4 regions of the Pseudomonas sp. P4_B4 genome follow, and region 2 is predicted to be linked to each of the others. Evidence: predicted binding sites of a transcription regulator. Region 2 holds the regulator's gene; each other region holds the start of a gene.
The links. The regulator sigma-54, encoded in region 2, starts transcription at its own class of promoters, with help from an activator protein. The targets are predictions, from matches to a motif close to ANTGGCATNNANNTTGCTNT.

Region 1: AC1DVE_RS12260 (flagellar basal body rod protein FlgF) is a predicted target of sigma-54. The motif match lies at 2,580-2,599, and genes of this name have one in related genera.
Region 3: AC1DVE_RS21445 (pilin) is a predicted target of sigma-54. The motif match lies at 2,172-2,191, and genes of this name have one in related genera.
Region 4: AC1DVE_RS04570 (DNA translocase FtsK) is a predicted target of sigma-54. The motif match lies at 2,957-2,976, and genes of this name have one in related genera.

What each region holds. Positions count from the first base shown of each region.
Region 1 is NZ_JBFUHS010000009.1:25,846-30,507, forward strand. Features, by position in the region: gene AC1DVE_RS12245 (flagellar basal body P-ring protein FlgI) at 1-187, opposite strand, end outside; gene flgH (flagellar basal body L-ring protein FlgH) at 206-901, opposite strand; gene flgG (flagellar basal-body rod protein FlgG) at 954-1,739, opposite strand; gene AC1DVE_RS12260 (flagellar basal body rod protein FlgF) at 1,785-2,525, opposite strand; gene AC1DVE_RS12265 (sigma-54-dependent transcriptional regulator) at 2,852-4,411, opposite strand.
Region 2 is NZ_JBFUHS010000012.1:140,131-144,792, forward strand. Features, by position in the region: gene lptC (LPS export ABC transporter periplasmic protein LptC) at 1-93, shown strand, start outside; gene lptA (lipopolysaccharide transport periplasmic protein LptA) at 80-628, shown strand; gene lptB (LPS export ABC transporter ATP-binding protein) at 628-1,353, shown strand; gene AC1DVE_RS15160 (RNA polymerase factor sigma-54) at 1,627-3,120, shown strand; gene hpf (ribosome hibernation-promoting factor, HPF/YfiA family) at 3,195-3,503, shown strand; gene ptsN (PTS IIA-like nitrogen regulatory protein PtsN) at 3,516-3,980, shown strand; gene rapZ (RNase adapter RapZ) at 3,983-4,662, shown strand, end outside.
Region 3 is NZ_JBFUHS010000022.1:35,541-40,202, reverse strand. Features, by position in the region: gene AC1DVE_RS21455 (prepilin peptidase) at 1-790, opposite strand, end outside; gene AC1DVE_RS21450 (type II secretion system F family protein) at 792-2,009, opposite strand; gene AC1DVE_RS21445 (pilin) at 2,237-2,659, shown strand; gene AC1DVE_RS21440 (BON domain-containing protein) at 2,960-3,316, shown strand; gene AC1DVE_RS21435 (DUF2845 domain-containing protein) at 3,513-3,809, opposite strand; gene AC1DVE_RS21430 (DUF748 domain-containing protein) at 3,809-4,662, opposite strand, start outside.
Region 4 is NZ_JBFUHS010000003.1:42,767-47,428, reverse strand. Features, by position in the region: gene lolA (outer membrane lipoprotein periplasmic chaperone LolA) at 1-242, opposite strand, end outside; gene AC1DVE_RS04570 (DNA translocase FtsK) at 309-2,720, opposite strand; gene trxB (thioredoxin-disulfide reductase) at 3,027-3,986, shown strand; gene aat (leucyl/phenylalanyl-tRNA--protein transferase) at 4,049-4,662, shown strand, end outside.

The DNA.
Region 1 (4,662 bases), on a different contig from region 2:
GCAGGGTGAACGGGGTTTGCGTCGTCTGGTCGCCGGTGCCGTTAAGCCCGACCACCAGGCCGTAACCGATCAATTGGTTGGAACGCACGCCGGAAATACTCGCGATGTCCTTCAGGCGCTCGGCCTGCGCGTTGAACGCGGCGGACAGCATCAAGGCGGCCACCATCAGATGTTTAAAGTTCAACATGCTCAACTGGAAAGCCACCTAGAAAGGGAACAACGGGCTGAGGAAGAAACGGTCGAACCAGCCTGGCTGACTCGCATCGGCAAACGAACCAGTGCCCGAATAGGTGATGCGCGCATCGGCGACACGGGTCGACGACACGGTGTTGTCGGTAGAGATGTCATCGGCGCGAACAAGGCCGGCAATCCGCACCAGCTCATCGCCGGTGTTGAGGGTCATCCACTTCTCGCCGCGTACCGCGATGATGCCGTTGGGCAACACATCGGCGACGGTGACCGTGATCGAACCGGTCAGGGTGTTGCCCTGCGCCGCCTTGCTGTCACCCTTGGTCGCGCGGTCACCTTCGTAGCTGGCACTCAGGCTCAGGTCGCCATCGCCGAACGGGTTGTTGGTGGTGGCGCTGCTGCCGAACAGCGAAGTCAGGCCGATGTTGGCCTTGCTGTTCTTGCCAATTTGCGAGTTGGCGTTTTTGCTGGCCTGGGTCCTTTCGTTCAGGGTGATGGTGATGATGTCACCGATCCGGAACGCCTTGCGGTCGCCGTAGAGGTTCTGCTCGAAGCCGGCCTGATAGATCGAACCGTTGTTCGCCGCCGCCGGCAACGGCGTGCGCGGCAACACCGGCGCGTAGTAAGGGTCATTGGGCTTGGGCGTCGCAGGCACGCAACCTGCGAGCGCGGTGATCCCACTCAGTGCCAGTACAGATACATAGCGATTCATGACCCTACCTCACGGTGTAGCAGGCAGCCTCATGGCCGCCCCATAGACTTGATTACAGATTCTGCGTTACGAACGAGAGCATCTGGTCGGCGGTGGAGATCACCTTGGAGTTCATCTCGTAGGCGCGCTGGGTGGTGATCATGTTGACCATCTCCTCAACGGTGCTGACGTTGGACGTTTCCAGGGTGTTCTGCAGCGTGGTGCCGAAACCGTTCAGACCCGGAGTGCCGACTTGCGGCGCGCCACTGGCGGCGGTTTCCAGGAACAGGTTGTTGCCCACTGCCTGCAGGCCGGCCGGGTTGATGAAGTCGGCGGTTTGCAGGTTGCCGATCACCTGGGCAGCCGGGTTGCCGGCAATGGTGATGGACACGGTGCCGTCGCGGCCGACCGTGAAGGTCTGCGCGTCGTTCGGAATGACAATCGCCGGCTCCAGGGCAAAGCCGCTGGCGTTGACGATCTGGCCGTTGGAGTCCAGGTGGAACGTACCGTCACGGGTGTAGGACGTGGTGCCGTCCGGTTGCAGGATCTGAAAGAAACCGCGACCGTCGATGGCCATGTCCAGTGGCTGCTCGGTGGTTTGCAGGCTGCCGGCGGTGAAGTTTTTCTGGGTGCCGACGATGCGCACACCGGTACCCAGTTGCAGACCCGACGGCAGTTCGCTGTCCTGGGTCGACTGGGCGCCTGGCTGGCGCTTGATCTGGTAGAGCAGGTCCTGGAACTCGGCGCGGTCACGCTTGAAACCCGTGGTCGACACGTTGGCCAGGTTGTTGGAAATGGTGGTCAGGTTGGTGTCCTGGGCGGACAAACCTGTCTTGGCAACCCATAGAGCCGGAAGCATTCGATTCTCCTCGTGCGCCTGTTTTACGGCGCGACGTTCTGGTAATTAGCTAATCTGCAAGACCCGAGCCATGGCCTGGTCATCGTCTTTGGCGGTGTTCATCATCTTGATGTGCAGCTCGAACTGCTTGGACAAAGCCAGAACCGAGGTCATCTCTTCCACGGCATTGACGTTGCTCGACTCGAGGAACCCGGACACCAGCTTGACGCCGGCATCGGCCTGCGCCGGCTGGCCGTCCTTGGTGTGGATCGAACCATCCAGGCCTTTGGTCATGTTCTTGAGGTCTGGGTTGACCAGCTTGATGCGGTCGACTTCAGCCATCACCCGGGGACCTTCGCCCATCGCGCGGATGCTGATGGTGCCGTCCTCGCCAACTTCGATCTGCTGCTCCGGCGGCACGGCAATCGGCCCGCCATTGCCCATGACCGGCATGCCGTTGCCGGCGCGCAGCACGCCCAGGGCGTCAACGTTCAGGCTGCCGGTGCGCACGTAGCTTTCACCGCCATCGGGCGTCTGTACGGCAATCCAGCCGTTGCCTTGCACGGCAACGTCGAGGTCGCGACCGGTTTCCACCAGTGAGCCCGGGGAAAAATCGGTGGCCGGGCGTTCGGACATGGCAAACGCTCGCGCCGGAAAGCTGTCACCGAACACCGGCATCGAACGGGCCTGCTCCAGGTCTTTCTGGAAGCCGTTGGTGGAGATGTTCGCGAGGTTGTTGGCATGCGCCTTTTGCGCCAGTGCATTCTGGCTGGCGCCGGTCATTGCCACATAAAGGTACTTGTCCACACTCTTTCCTCTGCCTGCCGGACGTTTGCCGCCCACTGCTGTACTGCTGAGCCATAAGCAATTTGCAGACCAACTTGTTTTTGGCGGCGCGAGGCCCGGCAAACAGGGGACTTGGGGGATTCAGGGGGGATTGGTGATTTGTATCAGAGACGAAAAACCGGCGGTGTCATGCCGGTGGGTGGCAAGTGCCGGCCTCTTGAGTGACTGATCTATCGCCTTCGCGAGCAAGTCGGATCGCCGCACCGCCGCTCCCACAGGGGAACGCATTCCAAATGTGGGAGCGGGCTTGCTCGCGAAGAGGCCGGCACATACGTCGCAAATTTCAGTCAAGACTCCGTCTTGCCAACCTCATATTCACGCAACTTGTTGGCAATGGTGGTATGCGAAACCCCGAGCCGCTTGCCCAGTTGCCGACTGCTCGGATGCTCGGAATACAGCCGCTCCAGCACCGCCTTCTCGAAACGCCCGACGATCTCGTCCAGCCCACCCTCCAGCGAAAAATCGCCAAGGGGCTGACGCACGCCATAATCCGGCAGGCGAATATGCTCAGCCTTGACCGTGCCGCCGTCGCACAGGGAAACCGCCTGGAACAGCACGTTCTCCAGTTGCCGGACGTTGCCCGGCCAACGGTAGTGGCTGAGCCGCTCCATGGCTGTCGGGGCCAGTTTCGGCAACGGGCAACCAATCTGCCGGCTGGCCTGATCGAGGAAGTGCTCCACCAGCGGCGTCAAGCCGTCGAGGCATTCGCGCAACGGCGGGATGTGCAGCGACAACACGTTCAAGCGGTGATAGAGGTCCTGGCGGAACTCGCCGCGAGCGCACAATTCGGACAGGTCGACCTGGGTCGCGCAGATCACTCGCACGTCGAGGTAAACCTCTTCATCGCTGCCCACACGACGGAAGCAGCCGTCCTGCAAAAAGCGCAGCAACTTCACCTGCAAGCGTGGGCTCATTTCGCCGACGCCATCGAGAAACAGCGTGCCGCCCGCCGTCAGCTCCAGCAGCCCGAGCTTGCCTTCGGCCCGCGCCCCTTCGAAGGCACCCGGGCCGTAACCGAACAATTCCGTCTCGGCCATGGACTCCGGCAGACCCGCGCAATTGAGCGCCATCAACGGCGACTGCCCACGAGGACTGGCCAAATGGCAGGCCCGCGCCAGCAACTCTTTGCCGGTGCCGGTTTCCCCTTCGATCAACAGCGGCGCATCCAGCGGCGCCATGCGCCGCGCCTCGCGCACCACGGCGGCCATGACTTTCGAGCTTTGGAAGATGCTGTCGAAGCCTCGCAATTCCTGCTTGCGCACGTTGTAGATGCGCTCACCCACCCGGTCGGCGCGGTGCAATGTCAGCACCGCACCGGCCATGGCCTCGCTGTCGTCATGCTCCGATTGCAAGGGCGCGATGTCGGCCAGGAACACGTCACCCTTGACCTTGACCCGCAGCCCGTTGATCCGCGACTTGTTGGCGCGCACCAGTTCCGGCAAATCGAAATCCTCGGCGTAGCGCGACAGGGGAATCCCCGGCACCTCGTCGACCCGCACCCCGAGCAACTGCGCCGCTGCCCGATTGGCCGCGACAATGGAACCGCCCATGTCGATCGACAGCACCGGAAATTCCAGCGCACCGAGCAGTGCATTGAGCTCCATGTGCCGACGCTCGCTGGGCATCAGCCCGACACGCTTGACGCCAAACACTCCGGCAATCGCTTCGAATTTCGGACGCAAGGCCTGGAACTGAATGTTGATCAGGTTCGGGCAATGCAGGTAGATGGCATTGCCATGCTCACCACCCACTTCACCGCGGGCCACGTTGATCCCGTACTCCACCAACAGATTGAGAATGTCGCGCAGGATGCCGATGCGGTTCTGGCAGTGGACTTTGATACGCATATGAATGGCCTGAAAAAACGGTGAGTAAGGTGCGCAGGGATAATTTCTGCTGAGGCGCTCAGATAGTCGTCAAGATTATGTGACAGGCAAAGCGTTTTTCAAACCGGGAAATCTCAATAGCTGCGCGATCGCGATCAATTCGTAACGAAATCTTTACGAAATTTACGGTTTTTTCCTACGCGTGTCGCTGCCCACCTGCTGCAACAGTGCAATCCTTGGGGTATTTCTAGGTCCATAGCAGTACATAACAA
Region 2 (4,662 bases):
GGTGTATCGACTGGCAAGGGAATGAAGGCGTATTTGAAAGAAAGCAGGATACACCTGCTATCGAACGTAAGAGGACAGTATGAGGCTCGTTAAAACCCTCCCGATTTTGCTCAGTCTGGGCGCAGCACTGGGAAGCGTGAGCGCCTGGGCTCTGCCGGAAGATCAACAGCAGCCTATCCGCATTCAGGCCGACGATGCCCAACTGGACGACAAGCAAGGTATTGCTACCTATAAGGGTGACGTGATCATCACCCAAGGCTCGATGAAGGTGACAGGCAACACCGTTACCATCACCCGCACCCCGACCGGCGACATCGACGTAGTGACCTCGGTGGGCAACCTGGCGTACTTCGAGCAATTGCAAACAGCTGGCGATACCAAGCCTGTTCAGGGCTGGGGCGTAACGATCCAGTATCACGCCGCGCAAAACCGCGTCGTACTGATCGACAAGGCCAAAGTTGTCGACAAGGACAACAACGTCACCCAGGGCGAAAAAATCGTCTACGACACGGTCAAGAAGCTCGCCAGCGCCGGTCGCGCCACGGGCAGCAAGATCACCGAGGCGCGTCCGCGCATCGACATGGTGATCCAGCCGAAAAAGAAAACCGACGAGCAAAAGGCCCAGTAATGGCAACTCTGAAAGCTCAGCATCTGGCCAAGAGCTACAAGAGCCGCCAGGTCGTGCGCGACGTCAGCCTGTCCATCGACAGCGGTCAGATTGTCGGTCTGCTTGGCCCGAACGGCGCCGGCAAGACCACCTGCTTCTACATGATCGTCGGCCTGGTACAGGCCGAGCAGGGCCGCGTCCTGATCGATGACCTGGACGTCAGCCACCAGCCGATGCATGGCCGCGCAAAGGCCGGTATCGGCTACCTGCCGCAAGAAGCATCGATCTTCCGCAAACTGTCGGTGGCCGACAACATCATGGCCATCCTCGAGACCCGTAAGGAACTCGACAAGGCCGGTCGTCGCAAGGAGCTGGAAAGCCTGCTGCAGGAATTCCACATCAGCCACATCCGCGACAACCTCGGCATGAGCCTGTCCGGTGGCGAGCGCCGTCGCGTGGAAATCGCCCGCGCCCTGGCCACCAACCCGAAATTCATCCTCCTCGACGAACCCTTCGCCGGCGTGGACCCGATTTCGGTCGGCGACATCAAGCAAATCATTCACCACCTCAAGGCCAAGGGCATTGGCGTGCTGATCACCGACCACAACGTCCGTGAAACCCTGGATATCTGTGAAACCGCCTATATCGTCAACGACGGCCAACTGATCGCCGAAGGCGACGCTGAAACCATCCTGGCTAACGACCTGGTGAAGGAAGTGTACCTGGGCCACGAATTCCGCCTGTAAGACACCGAGGTGCCAGAGCAGTCGACGAGCGCTTATCTCGATAAAAAATCAACTCTTTTTTATTGTTACAGCGCTCTAGGCAAACACGACGCTTCAAAGATGTTCGGGAGCCAGCCGGAGCAACCTGTCAACAAAACTTTGCAGGTTTTTATTGTTACAACGCTCTAGGCAAACACTTCAGTTTCGGGCATATAATTTGCTTATGATTGGCGCCCCGGCGCCCTGTAGTGGATGGCGCATGTGCGCCGGCGAATAAGGTGTTAAGCCCCTGCCATGAAACCATCGCTAGTCTTGAGAATGGGCCAGCAGCTGACGATGACACCGCAGCTGCAACAGGCCATCCGCCTGCTCCAATTGTCGACCCTGGACCTGCAACAGGAAATCCAGGAGGCCCTGGAGTCCAATCCGATGCTCGAACGCCAGGAAGAAGGCGACGACTTCGACAATTCCGACCCCTTGGCCGACAACGCCGAACAAAAGCCCAACACTGAAATCCAGGAGCCCTCCTACCAGGAAAGCGCTCCGACGGTTGATAACCTCGATGAAGGTGACTGGAACGAGCGCATCCCCAACGAACTCCCCGTCGACACCGCGTGGGAGGACGTTTACCAGACCAGCGCCAGCAGCCTGCCCAGCAATGATGATGACGAGTGGGACTTCACCACCCGCACCTCGGCCGGCGAAAGCCTGCAGAGCCACTTGCTGTGGCAACTGAACCTGGCCCCGATGTCCGACACCGATCGCCTGATCGCCGTGACCCTGATCGACTGCATCAACAATCAGGGCTACCTGGACGAAACCCTCGAGGAAATCCTCGAAGCCTTCGACCCGGAACTGGACATCGAACTGGACGAAATCGAAGCCGTCCTGCACCGCATCCAGCAATTCGAGCCCGCCGGCATCGGCGCCCGCAACCTGGGTGAATGCCTGCTGCTGCAATTGCGTCAGTTGCCAGCCAAGACACCTTGGCTGGCCGAGGCCAAGCGCCTGGTCACTGATTACATCGACCTGCTTGGCAGCCGCGACTACAGCCAGTTGATGCGTCGCATGAAGCTCAAGGAAGATGAACTGCGCCAGGTCATCGAGCTGGTCCAGAGCCTCAACCCGCGCCCGGGCTCGCAGATCGAGTCCACCGAAGCCGAGTACGTCGTTCCTGACGTTATCGTGCGCAAGGACAACGAGCGCTGGCTGGTGGAGCTGAATCAGGAGTCGGTGCCACGGCTGCGGGTCAACGCCCAGTACGCCGGTTTCGTGCGCCGCGCCGACACCAGCGCCGACAACACCTTCATGCGCAATCAGTTGCAGGAAGCCCGCTGGTTCATCAAGAGCCTGCAAAGCCGCAATGAAACCCTGATGAAGGTTGCCACCCAGATTGTCGAGCATCAACGCGGCTTTCTGGAGTACGGCGACGAAGCCATGAAGCCGCTGGTCCTGCATGACATCGCCGAAGCGGTCGGCATGCATGAGTCGACGATTTCACGGGTGACCACCCAGAAGTTCATGCACACCCCCCGGGGCATTTATGAACTGAAGTACTTTTTCTCCAGTCACGTAAGCACCTCCGAAGGCGGCGAATGCTCGTCCACGGCGATCCGGGCGATCATCAAAAAACTGGTTGCCGCGGAAAATCAGAAAAAGCCGTTGAGTGACAGCAAGATCGCTGGTTTACTGGAGGCACAAGGCATTCAGGTGGCTCGCCGCACCGTCGCCAAGTACCGCGAATCCCTCGGGATCGCGCCTTCGAGCGAACGCAAGCGGTTGATGTAGAGCCACGCCACAGCGTTCCAGTGGTAGATCATCTGATCTACCGCTTTATGCACTGGCAACGAAGGAGAAGCTGTATGCAAGTCAACATCAGTGGACACCAACTGGAAGTGACCGAACCTCTTCGCACCTACATCGGCGAAAAACTCGAACGATTGGAGCGACATTTCGACAAGATCACTAATGTGCAGGTCACGATGACCGTCGAAAAACTGAAGCAGAAAATCGAAGCCACGCTGCATATTCCCGGGAATGAAGTGGTCGCCAACGCGGAACATACCGATATGTACGCCGCGATCGACGCACTCACCGACAAGCTGGATAAACAACTCAAAAAGCATAAGGAAAAGACCCAGAGCCTCCTCCAGGGCGCAACCGGTCGTTAACACTCCCAACCCATGATCCGACTTGAAAGTATCCTGACCCCCGGCCGTTCCCTGGTGAACGTGCCGGGAGGCAGTAAAAAGAAAGCCCTCGAACAAATTGCCAATCTGATCGCCCGCGAAGTGCCGGCCCTGGAGATGCAAGATGTCTTCGAGGCACTGATTGCCCGTGAAAAACTCGGCTCCACCGGTTTTGGCAATGGCATCGCTATTCCACATTGCCGTCTCAAGGGCTGCGTTTCGCCCATCAGTGCATTGATGCACCTGGACGCCCCTATCGATTTCGACGCCATCGACGGCGCGCCGGTTGACCTGCTGTTCGTACTGCTGGTCCCGGAAGCCGCCACCGATGCGCACCTTGAGCTGCTGCGACAGATCGCCAGCATGCTCGACCGCAAGGAAGTACGTGAAAAACTGCGTAGTGCTGCAAGCAACGAAGCCCTGTATCAGGTTGTCCTGAACGAGCAAAACGGTCAGTAATCATGCGCTTGATCATCGTCAGTGGCCGTTCCGGCTCAGGTAAAAGTACCGCCCTCAACGTTCTTGAGGACAACGGCTACTACTGTATCGACAACCTGCCTGCCGGCCTGCTGCCGGAGCTGGCCGAACGCGCCCTGGTTCATACCGAGCTGTTACAGCCGCTGGTCGCCGTTTCCATTGACGCGCGCAACCTGCCCAGCCACCTGTCACGCTTCCCCGACCTGCTCGAAGAGGTCCGCAACCGCCACATCCAGTGCGATGTGCTGTACCTGGACGCCGACGAAGAAACCCTGCTCAAGCGCTTCTCGGAAACCCGCCGACGTCACCCCCTGACCAACGCCAACCGCTCGCTGGCCGAAGCCATCAGCGTCGAGAGCGACCTGCTCGGGCCGATTGCCGACCTCGCCGATCTCAAGATCAACACCACCAGCCTGAACCTGTACCAACTGCGCGACGCCATCAAACTGCGTCTGTTGAATCAGCCCGAGCCGGGGACTGCGTTCCTGGTGGAATCCTTCGGGTTCAAGCGTGGCATGCCGGTGGACGCCGACCTGGTGTTCGATGTGCGCTGCCTGCCCAACCCTTACTGGAAACCGGAATTGCGCGAGCAGTCCGGGCTCGATCAACCGGTTGCCGAATATCTGGCGGCACAGCCGGATGTCGAAGAGATGTTCCAGGACAT
Region 3 (4,662 bases), on a different contig from region 2:
AGGGACCGAAAGGGATCGGCGTCGAGGTTTTTGCATTGCGCCAGCGCAGCAGCATCAGCCCGATAATGGCACCCACCAGCGAGGACAGCAGGATGGTCAACGGCAAAATCTGCCAGCCACCCCAGGCGCCCAGCATCGCCAGCAGCTTGAAATCACCGTAGCCCATGCCGTCCTTGCCCGTGATCAGCTTGAACAGCCAGAACACCGACCACAGCAGGCTGTAACCGGCGATCGCCCCCCAAAGCGCCTCGTGCAACGTCACGAACAGGCCGAAACTGTTGACGATCAACCCCAGCCAAATCAACGGCAGCACCAGTACGTCCGGCAATATCTGATGTTCGGCGTCGATCAGGCTCATCGCCAGCAAACCCCAGCTCAGGACCAGCACCAGGCAGGCCGGCCAACCGAAGCCGAAGTGCCAGGCAACAAACGCCGACAACAGCCCGCAGGCCAGTTCGGTCAACGGATAGCGCGGGCTGATCGCTGCCGCACAGGCTGAACAGCGGCCGCGCAAAAACACATAACTGAGCAGCGGGATGTTTTCCCAGGCGCGGATTCGGTGACCGCAGTGCGGGCACTGGGAGTGGGGCAGCAACAGGTTGTAAGTCGGCAGCGGCGTTTCGCCAGGCAGCCCGAGAATGTCATGGGCCTGCTCACGCCAGTCGCGTTCGAGCATTTTCGGCAGGCGCCAGATCACGACATTGAGGAAACTGCCGACCAGCAGGCCGGTGATGCCTGCGAGAAGGACAAAGGCCAGCGGAGAGTGAATCAGAATTTCATTCAAGGGCATGTCAGATCGCTGAGCCAAGTTGGAAGATGGGCAGGTACATGGCAACTACCAGTCCACCGACGATAACACCCAGCACCACCATGATGAACGGTTCCATCAGGCTGGTGAGGTTATCGACCATGTTATCGACGTTGTCTTCATAGAACCCCGCGACTTTGTCGAGCATAGCGTCCAGGGTGCCTGACTCTTCGCCGATGGCGGTCATTTGTATCGCCATGTTCGGAAAGACGCCGCAGGTACGCATGGCGAAATGCAATTGCATGCCGGTCGAGATGTCCTGCCGAATGCGCAATACCGCGCGCTTGAACACGACATTGCCGGTCGCACCGGCCACTGATTCCAGGGCCTCCACCAGCGGCACGCCGGCTGCGAAAGTGGTCGACAGTGTACGGGCGAACCGGGCCACGGCGGACTTGTGCATCAGGGTGCCCACCAGCGGCAGTTTCAGCAGCCAGGTGTCCATCCGGTCGCGAAAGGCCGGGGATGTCCTGAGGGCGTGGCGCACGCCGAAGGCCATGGTGATCAGTGCGCCAAGGACCACCCACCACCAGGCCTGCATGAATTGCGACAGGCCAATGACCATCACGGTGAAGGCCGGCAGTTCGGCGCCAAAGCCTTTGAACACCGACTCGAACTGCGGCACGACATTGACCAGCAGAATCCCGGTGACTATCGCCGCGACGAACACCACCACCAGCGGGTAGGTCATGGCTTTCCTGATCCTGGCCTTGAGGCTTTCGCTTTTTTCCTTGTAGGTCGCGACCCGCTCCAAAAGGGTGTCGAGGGCACCGGCCTGCTCGCCAGCATCCACCAGGTTGCAATACAGCTCATCGAAATACCGGGGCTTCTTGCGCAGGGCAGCGGCGAAGCTGCTGCCTGCCGCAACTTCCTGTTTCAGCTCGTCCACCAGCTTGCGCATGGCCGGATTGTCGAAGCCCTCGCCGATGATCTCGAAGGACTGCAACAACGGCACGCCGGCCTTCATCATCGTCGCCATTTGCCGGGTGAACAGGGCAATGTCCTGGGCCTTGATGCGCTTGCCCATGCTGAAAACCGAATGGTTTTTTTTGCGAACCTTGCCGGGACTGATGCCTTGCTTGCGCAGTTTCGCCTTGATCAGCGCCGGGTTTTGAGCGCTGAGTTCGCCGGTCACTTTTGTGCCTTTGCGGTCGATGCCTTCCCATGCATACACGCTGATTTTCGCTGCCTTGACCGCCATGTTCAGTCCTGGGTATTCCGATTGAATTGCTCTTATAGCCTAGTCAAAGGACGAGGCCAAACCCGCAAGGGTGAGGTGACAAAAAACGTCAGATAGTGCTGATCCTGGTAGTAGGTAAGCGCTTTTCGGCCACCACGCCCCCTGCCAACAGGGGCTTCTGGCATTGGCACAGGCTGTGCTGCCATGGGGCAGGTCATGAGCCTTCGACTCATGCATGGAGCTTGTACATGAACAATCAAAAAGGTTTTACCCTGATCGAGTTGCTCGTCGTGGTGGCGATCATCGGGATCCTGGCAACACTGGGCCTGCCGATGTATTCCAAGTACCAGGCTCGGGCCAAGGTCACGGCGGCGCTGGCCGAACTGACTGCAATGAAAGTGCCGTTCGAGGATGTGATCAACCAGGGGGAAACCCCGACAATTGCCAACGTGGCGCCCGCCGGCGCGACATCGACCAACCACTGCGCCCTGTCTGTGACGGCTACAACGCAGGCGGGAGCGGGATCAATCGTTTGTACGTTGCAGAATGCCCCGGGGGTGGTCCAGGGCAAAACCGTCACCCTGACACGGGACGAAACCAAAGGCTGGTCATGTAAAAGCAGCGTATCCCAGGACTACTTGCCTAAAGGGTGTTCCGGTTCTGCGGCATGAAGAGCTGAATCAAGTCCCCGCTTTTGCGGGGATTTTCCTGTTTGTCGACCCGTCGTCAAATGCTGCAGATAAAGCTCAGAAATTCAGCATCTTAGGAACTTTCCATAAAACCGCAACTTGCATGCAGTGTTTGTGCTTATCGTGCATTTTGCATGATTCCGAAAGTTGGCTGATTTTGTAACTCGTTGATTAATAAGATTTTTAACTCTTTTTCAAAGTTGGCACAGCGTTCGCAATATCCCTGGTAACCCTGCCGAAAAGACACCCGGCAGACTTTTCAGAAAAACAGGAGTTACTCGTATGAAGAAGTTCGCTATCGCTGCCGCTACTGCCACTGCGCTGACCCTGACCATGGCAAACGCGGCATTCGCCCAGACCACTCAAGCCACCCAGGCTCCGATGACCCTGGCGGCGGGTGAAATGACCAAGGCTACAGAAGCTACTTCCGATACCTGGATCACCACTAAAGTCAAAGCCGACCTGATGACCGAAAAAGGCATTCCAGGTACCGACATCAAGGTTGAAACCAACAAAGGCGTGGTATCGCTGTCGTCGACCACCGCCGTGACCGATTCGCAAAAAGAAATGGCTGTAGCTATCACCAAGAAAATCAAAGGCGTCAAGGCGGTCTCCGCTGACGGCCTGAAAGCCGAGTAAGGCAAGGCTTCTCGCCTGGACCGGGAGAGGGTGCGACAGACGGGCAGAGTCATGGGTCTGTTGCAACCTGAGTGTTCATGCGAACGGCCAAAGGATGTTGGCCACTACAGGCCCCGCGCACTTTTGCCGGGGCCTGTTCTATGTGTAGCGCTGAAAACCCAATGTGCGGGCTTGCTCCCACATTGGATAGTGCTAATTAATTGCCGCGTTTACTGGTGATCTGTTTCAGCCGATTACCTTCGAACCGCAAGTATTGATACATCCCGCCATTCGGTCCGTAGGTCCATTCCTCGACCTGAAATTCCTCACGCCGATCTGCACTGCGTTTGTACCCCAGCAAGTCGCGACTGACCGGTTCACCGCATTTCTGCAAAACCTCACTCGAACGATCGCCGACGCTGATCAACTGGCTGCCACAGCGCAGGGTATCGGCCGCCCAGGCCTGACTGGCGGAGAGCGCCAGGATCAGGCCAGTCAGCTGCCGCCGCATCATCACTCGGCATCCAGATGCATTGGTGTCACTACGCGGCCGTCACTTTGCGCCTCGCCCAGATTGGCGTCGATGAAGTACACCCGGTCATCTTCCAGTTGGGCCTTGTCGACCAGGTAATCCTTGATGCTGCTGGCGCGTTCCTGGCCCAGTTGACGCAACAGCACGTCGCTGGTGCTCCAGAACTTGATCACCTCGGCACGCATTTTCGCGGTGCGCTCTTCCTTGCCCAGGTCCTTCCATTCGGCAGGGGGCTGGGTTTTCAGGCGGGTACGGTAGATACCTTCGAGCAGCGGGCCTTTTTCCCCATCCGGCACTTCCAGCAACGAAGCCTGGGCCGGGACCTTGTCACCGCGGCGCTGGAGCATTTTGTAGTAGTTGTACTGGTACTCACGCTCCAGGCGTTGTTCGGCGATCAGCGGGCCATCGCTGCTCTGGGCGGCGGTGCCTTCGATTTCCAGGCGCAGGGCCGGGCGCTCCTTGAGCGCCTTGGACAGTTTGTCCAGGGCGCCTTCGGCATCCTTGCCCAATTCGCTGGAACCCGCTGCGAATGAAACGCTGCCCAGGTCTTCCGAACCGCCACCGTTGACCAGCCCGCCAATGAGCTTGAACGGCGCTGCCGCGGCTTTGACGATCAGATTGCGCAGGGTCTGCCAGATAATCGGCATGACGCTGAACTGAGGGTTGTTCAGGTCGCCGGTGACCGGCAGTTCGATGGAGATCTTGCCGTCGACGTCCTTGAGCAAGGCAATGGCCAGTTTCAGCGGTAGGCTCACGGCATCGGGGCTGTCGACTTTTTCACCCAGTTGCAGTTGTTCGACCACCACTTTGTTTTCAGCTTTGAGCTGACCCTTGG
Region 4 (4,662 bases), on a different contig from region 2:
GTCTGTTCGGCCGGCGCATCGGTGTGCCAGTAGAACAGGCCCGGACGCTGCAGCGACATCTCACCGGCGGTTTCCTGCAACTGGGTGCCGGTACCATCAAGGGTCAGTTGCGAGAAACGTGCAGTCAGGGTCTGGGATTTTTCCAGCAGTTGGGTCAGGCGTGCCACGTCCTTGTCATCGGCGTTAGCCTGGAGCGTGGTCAAGGCCAGTACCGGCAGCAACAGCATGCGGATCAGACGCATGGGAGTCCTCATAACATTCGTGGGAGTGCGGGCGGCGCCAATGGGCGCTCCCCTTTCATACTCGGGTCAGTCGCGCACCGGGCCCGGGGCCAGGACTTCACGCGAACCGTTGGTGTTCATGGACGTCACGACCCCGGCCATCTCCATGGCTTCGATCATGCGCGCGGCGCGGTTGTAGCCGATCTTCAGCTTGCGCTGAACCGCGGAAATGGAGGCGCGACGGCTTTCCAACACGAACTGCACCGCTTCGTCGTACAGCGCATCGGCCTCGGGATCGTCACCGTCGCCGCCACCGCTGCTGCCTTCAAAGCCGCTGCCCGCCTCTTCGACGCCATTGAGGATGTCGTCGTTGTATTCCGGCGCGCCCCGCAGTTTCCAGGCTTCCACCACGCGGTGAACCTCTTCGTCGGACACGAAAGCACCGTGAACACGAATCGGCAGGCTGGTACCCGGCGGCATGTAGAGCATGTCACCGTGGCCGAGCAGTTGTTCGGCACCGCCCTGGTCGATGATGGTCCGGGAGTCGATTTTGCTCGATACCTGGAACGCCATGCGGGTCGGGATGTTGGCCTTGATCAGGCCGGTGATCACATCCACCGACGGACGCTGGGTCGCAAGGATCAAGTGAATACCGGCCGCACGCGCCTTTTGTGCGATACGGGCAATCAGTTCTTCAACCTTCTTGCCGACGATCATCATCATGTCGGCGAATTCGTCGACCACTACTACGATGGTCGGCAGCTTTTGTAGCAGCGGCGCTTCGTCGTGGATGCTTTCGCGCTTGTACAGCGGATCGCTCAACGGCTCACCGGCGTCCTGGGCTTCCTTGACCTTGGCGTTGAAGCCCGACAGGTTTCGCACACCCATCTTGGCCATCAGCTTGTAGCGCCGCTCCATCTCGGCAACGCTCCAGCGCAGGGCGTTGGCGGCGTCCTTCATGTCGGTGACCACCGGGCACAGCAGGTGCGGAATGCCTTCGTAGATCGACAGTTCGAGCATTTTCGGGTCGATCATGATCAGCTTGGCGTCTTCCGGGCCAGACTTGAACAGGATCGACAGGATCATCGCGTTCACACCCACCGACTTACCGGAACCGGTGGTACCGGCCACCAGCAAGTGCGGCATTTTCGCCAGGTCGGTGATGACCGGCTTGCCGCCGATGTCGTGACCCAGGGCCAGGGTGACCGGCGACTTGAAGTTGTCGTACTCGGGGGTCGACAACACCTCGGAGAAACGCACGATCTGCCGATCCTCGTTGGGAATCTCGATACCGACCGTGGTCTTGCCCGGAATCACTTCCACCACGCGCACGCTGGTCACGGCCAGGGAACGCGCGAGGTCTTTGGCCAGGTTGGAAATACGGCTGACCTTGACCCCGGCGGCCGGCTGGATCTCGTAACGGGTAATCACCGGGCCCGGGTGAATCGAATCCACCGTGACTTCAACGCCGAATTCCTTGAGCTTGATTTCCAGCAAGTGGCCAACCGCAGCCAGGGATTCAGGCGAGTAATTGAGCTGTTTCTTTTCCGCCGGATCGAGAATCGAGATCGGCGGCAAAGTGCCTTCCACGGCGCTGTCGACGAACAGCGGCGCCTGTTTCTCTTTCTCCACACGCTTGCTCGGTGCGACGGGCTTTGGCGGCGCGGGTGCAATCACCGGCGGCACCTGCTTCTCACGCTCGGACATGTGCTTGCTCAGGGCTTGCTCACGTTCGATCAGACGTTCCTTGACCTTGGCCTGCTCGCGCTTGTCGGTGACGCTCGGCGCGACCACTTCATCCATACGGTCATCGACTTCACGCAACTGGGCAACCAGCTGTTTGCGCTCGGTACGGGCCGCCCACCAGCGATTGGCGGCGCTCTGGAACAGTTCGAACAGGTCGAGGGTGATCTTGCCGGTGATATCCATCACCTTGAACCACGACAGGTCGGTAAACACAGTCAGGCCGAACAGGAACAACGCAATGAACAATAGCGTGCTGCCCTGGATATTCAAGGCATTCCTGGCCAGGTCGCCAAGGCTTTCGCCCAGCGCACCGCCCGCACCGGCCGGCAGACCGGTCGCGGCATGGAAATGGATATGGGCCAGAGCGGCGCCCGACAGCACCAGGAACACCAGGCCGATCAGGCGCCAGGAGAACAGCCAACCGCTCCACTGCCACGGTTCGTGACGCTGGCGGAAGATCTGGTATGCCTTGACGGCCAGCAGCAACGGGAAGATGTAGGCGAAGTAACCCAGCACCATGAACAGGATATCGGCGCTGTAGGAGCCCGCTGGCCCGCCGAAGTTCTGCACGTCGTCGATCTTGCTGTTATGACTCCAGCCCGGATCATCCTTGCCATAGGTCAACAAGGCCATCATCAGGAACAGGCACAAGGCACCGATGGCGATCAGCGCACCTTCCTTGAGTCGGTAGTGCAAGTGCTGGCGCCAGAGCGGTACGACGGCTGGTTTAGGTGCTGCGGTGGATTTCTTCAAAACGCTTCTTTTCCTGCGCCTATGGCGCGTCCATCTGATGAATGTCTATAAAAACTGCGAAAAAACCGCCCAATCCAGGCAGGTAAAAAAGTTAACACGCGTTACCGGGACTACTTTTAACACTGCGCCCCGGTTTTTATAAACATGGCGCGCACTGAATATATGTAACACGCAGGGCATTGTACGGGTTTGTACGCACGACGCCATGCTTGAGACCCTTGGGTGTAGCATAGTCAAAAGCATATGACATGCTGTTCAATTTGAGCATGCATTCTCTTTTGTGACAAAGGCTTATGAGGTGTTTTTATGAGCGATGCGAAGCATTCACGCCTGATCATCCTGGGCTCCGGCCCCGCCGGTTACAGCGCGGCCGTGTATGCCGCCCGCGCCAACCTCGAGCCCGTTGTCATTACCGGCATACAGGCAGGTGGCCAGCTCACCACCACCGTCGAAGTGGATAACTGGCCAGGGGACGTTGAAGGCCTGACCGGACCAGTGCTGATGGATCGCATGCAAAAACACGCCGAACGCTTTGCCACCGAGATCGTTTACGACCACATCCACACTGCCAAGTTGCAACAACGGCCGTTCGAATTGATCGGCGATGGCGGCACCTACACCTGCGACGCCTTGATCATTGCCACCGGCGCCTCCGCGCAATACCTGGGCCTGCCGTCGGAAGAAGCGTTTGCCGGCAAAGGGGTGTCAGCGTGCGCGACCTGTGATGGATTTTTCTATCGAAATCAAGTGGTTGCGGTGGTAGGCGGCGGCAACACGGCGGTCGAGGAAGCCTTGTACCTGTCGAACATCGCCAAGGAAGTGCACCTGGTGCATCGGCGCGACAAGCTGCGCTCGGAGAAGATCCTCCAGGACAAACTCTTCGAAAAAGCCGCCAATGGCAATATCCGCCTGCACTGGAACCAGAACCTGGACGAAGTGCTCGGCGATGCCCGCGGCGTGACCGGCGCCCGCCTGCGGGACAGCCAAACGGGTGAAACCAAGGAACTGCCGCTGGCCGGGGTGTTTATCGCCATCGGCCATAAACCCAATACCGACCTGTTTACGGGCCAACTGGAAATGCGCGACGGGTATCTGCTGGTCAAGGGTGGCAGCGAAGGCGATGCCACCGCTACGGCGATTGCCGGTGTGTTTGCCGCCGGTGACGTGGCCGACCACGTTTACCGCCAGGCCGTTACGTCTGCCGGGGCCGGTTGCATGGCGGCACTGGACGCCGAAAAATACCTCGACGACATTCCAACCGTTTGAAGGCAAACTTTATGGCGGGCCAAAACCCACCACTGCCCTCCCCTTCTGTAAGTCCGGATGCCATGCTGACCTGGTTACAACGCAACACCTTGCATTTCCCACCGCTGGAAAAGGCCATGCGCGACCCCAACGGGCTGCTGGCTGCCGGTGGCGATCTGTCCGCCGATCGGCTGATCTCGGCTTATCGCCACGGCTGCTTCCCATGGTTTTCCGAAGGCCAGCCGATCCTCTGGTGGTCACCGGACCCGCGCACGGTTCTGTTTCCCGACGAATTGCACGTCTCGCGCAGCCTGAACAAGCTGCTGCGCCAGCAACGCTACCAAGTGACCTTCGATCAGGACTTCGCCGCCGTCATCCGTGCCTGTGCCGCACCCCGGGATTATGCTGACGGCACCTGGATCACCGAGGCCATGCAGGACGCCTACATCGAACTGCACAGGCGCGGACACGCGCACTCGGTGGAAGTGTGGGACGGGGATGAACTGGTTGGCGGGCTGTATGGCCTGGCAATGGGCCAGTTGTTTTTCGGCGAGTCCATGTTCAGCCTCGCTGACAACGCCTCGAAATTCGGTTTTGCCACACTGGTTCGGCATCTGAAAGACTCGGGTTTTGTATTGATCGATTGCCAGATGCCCACCGATCACTTGCACAGCCTGGGCGCCCGAGCCATTCCCCG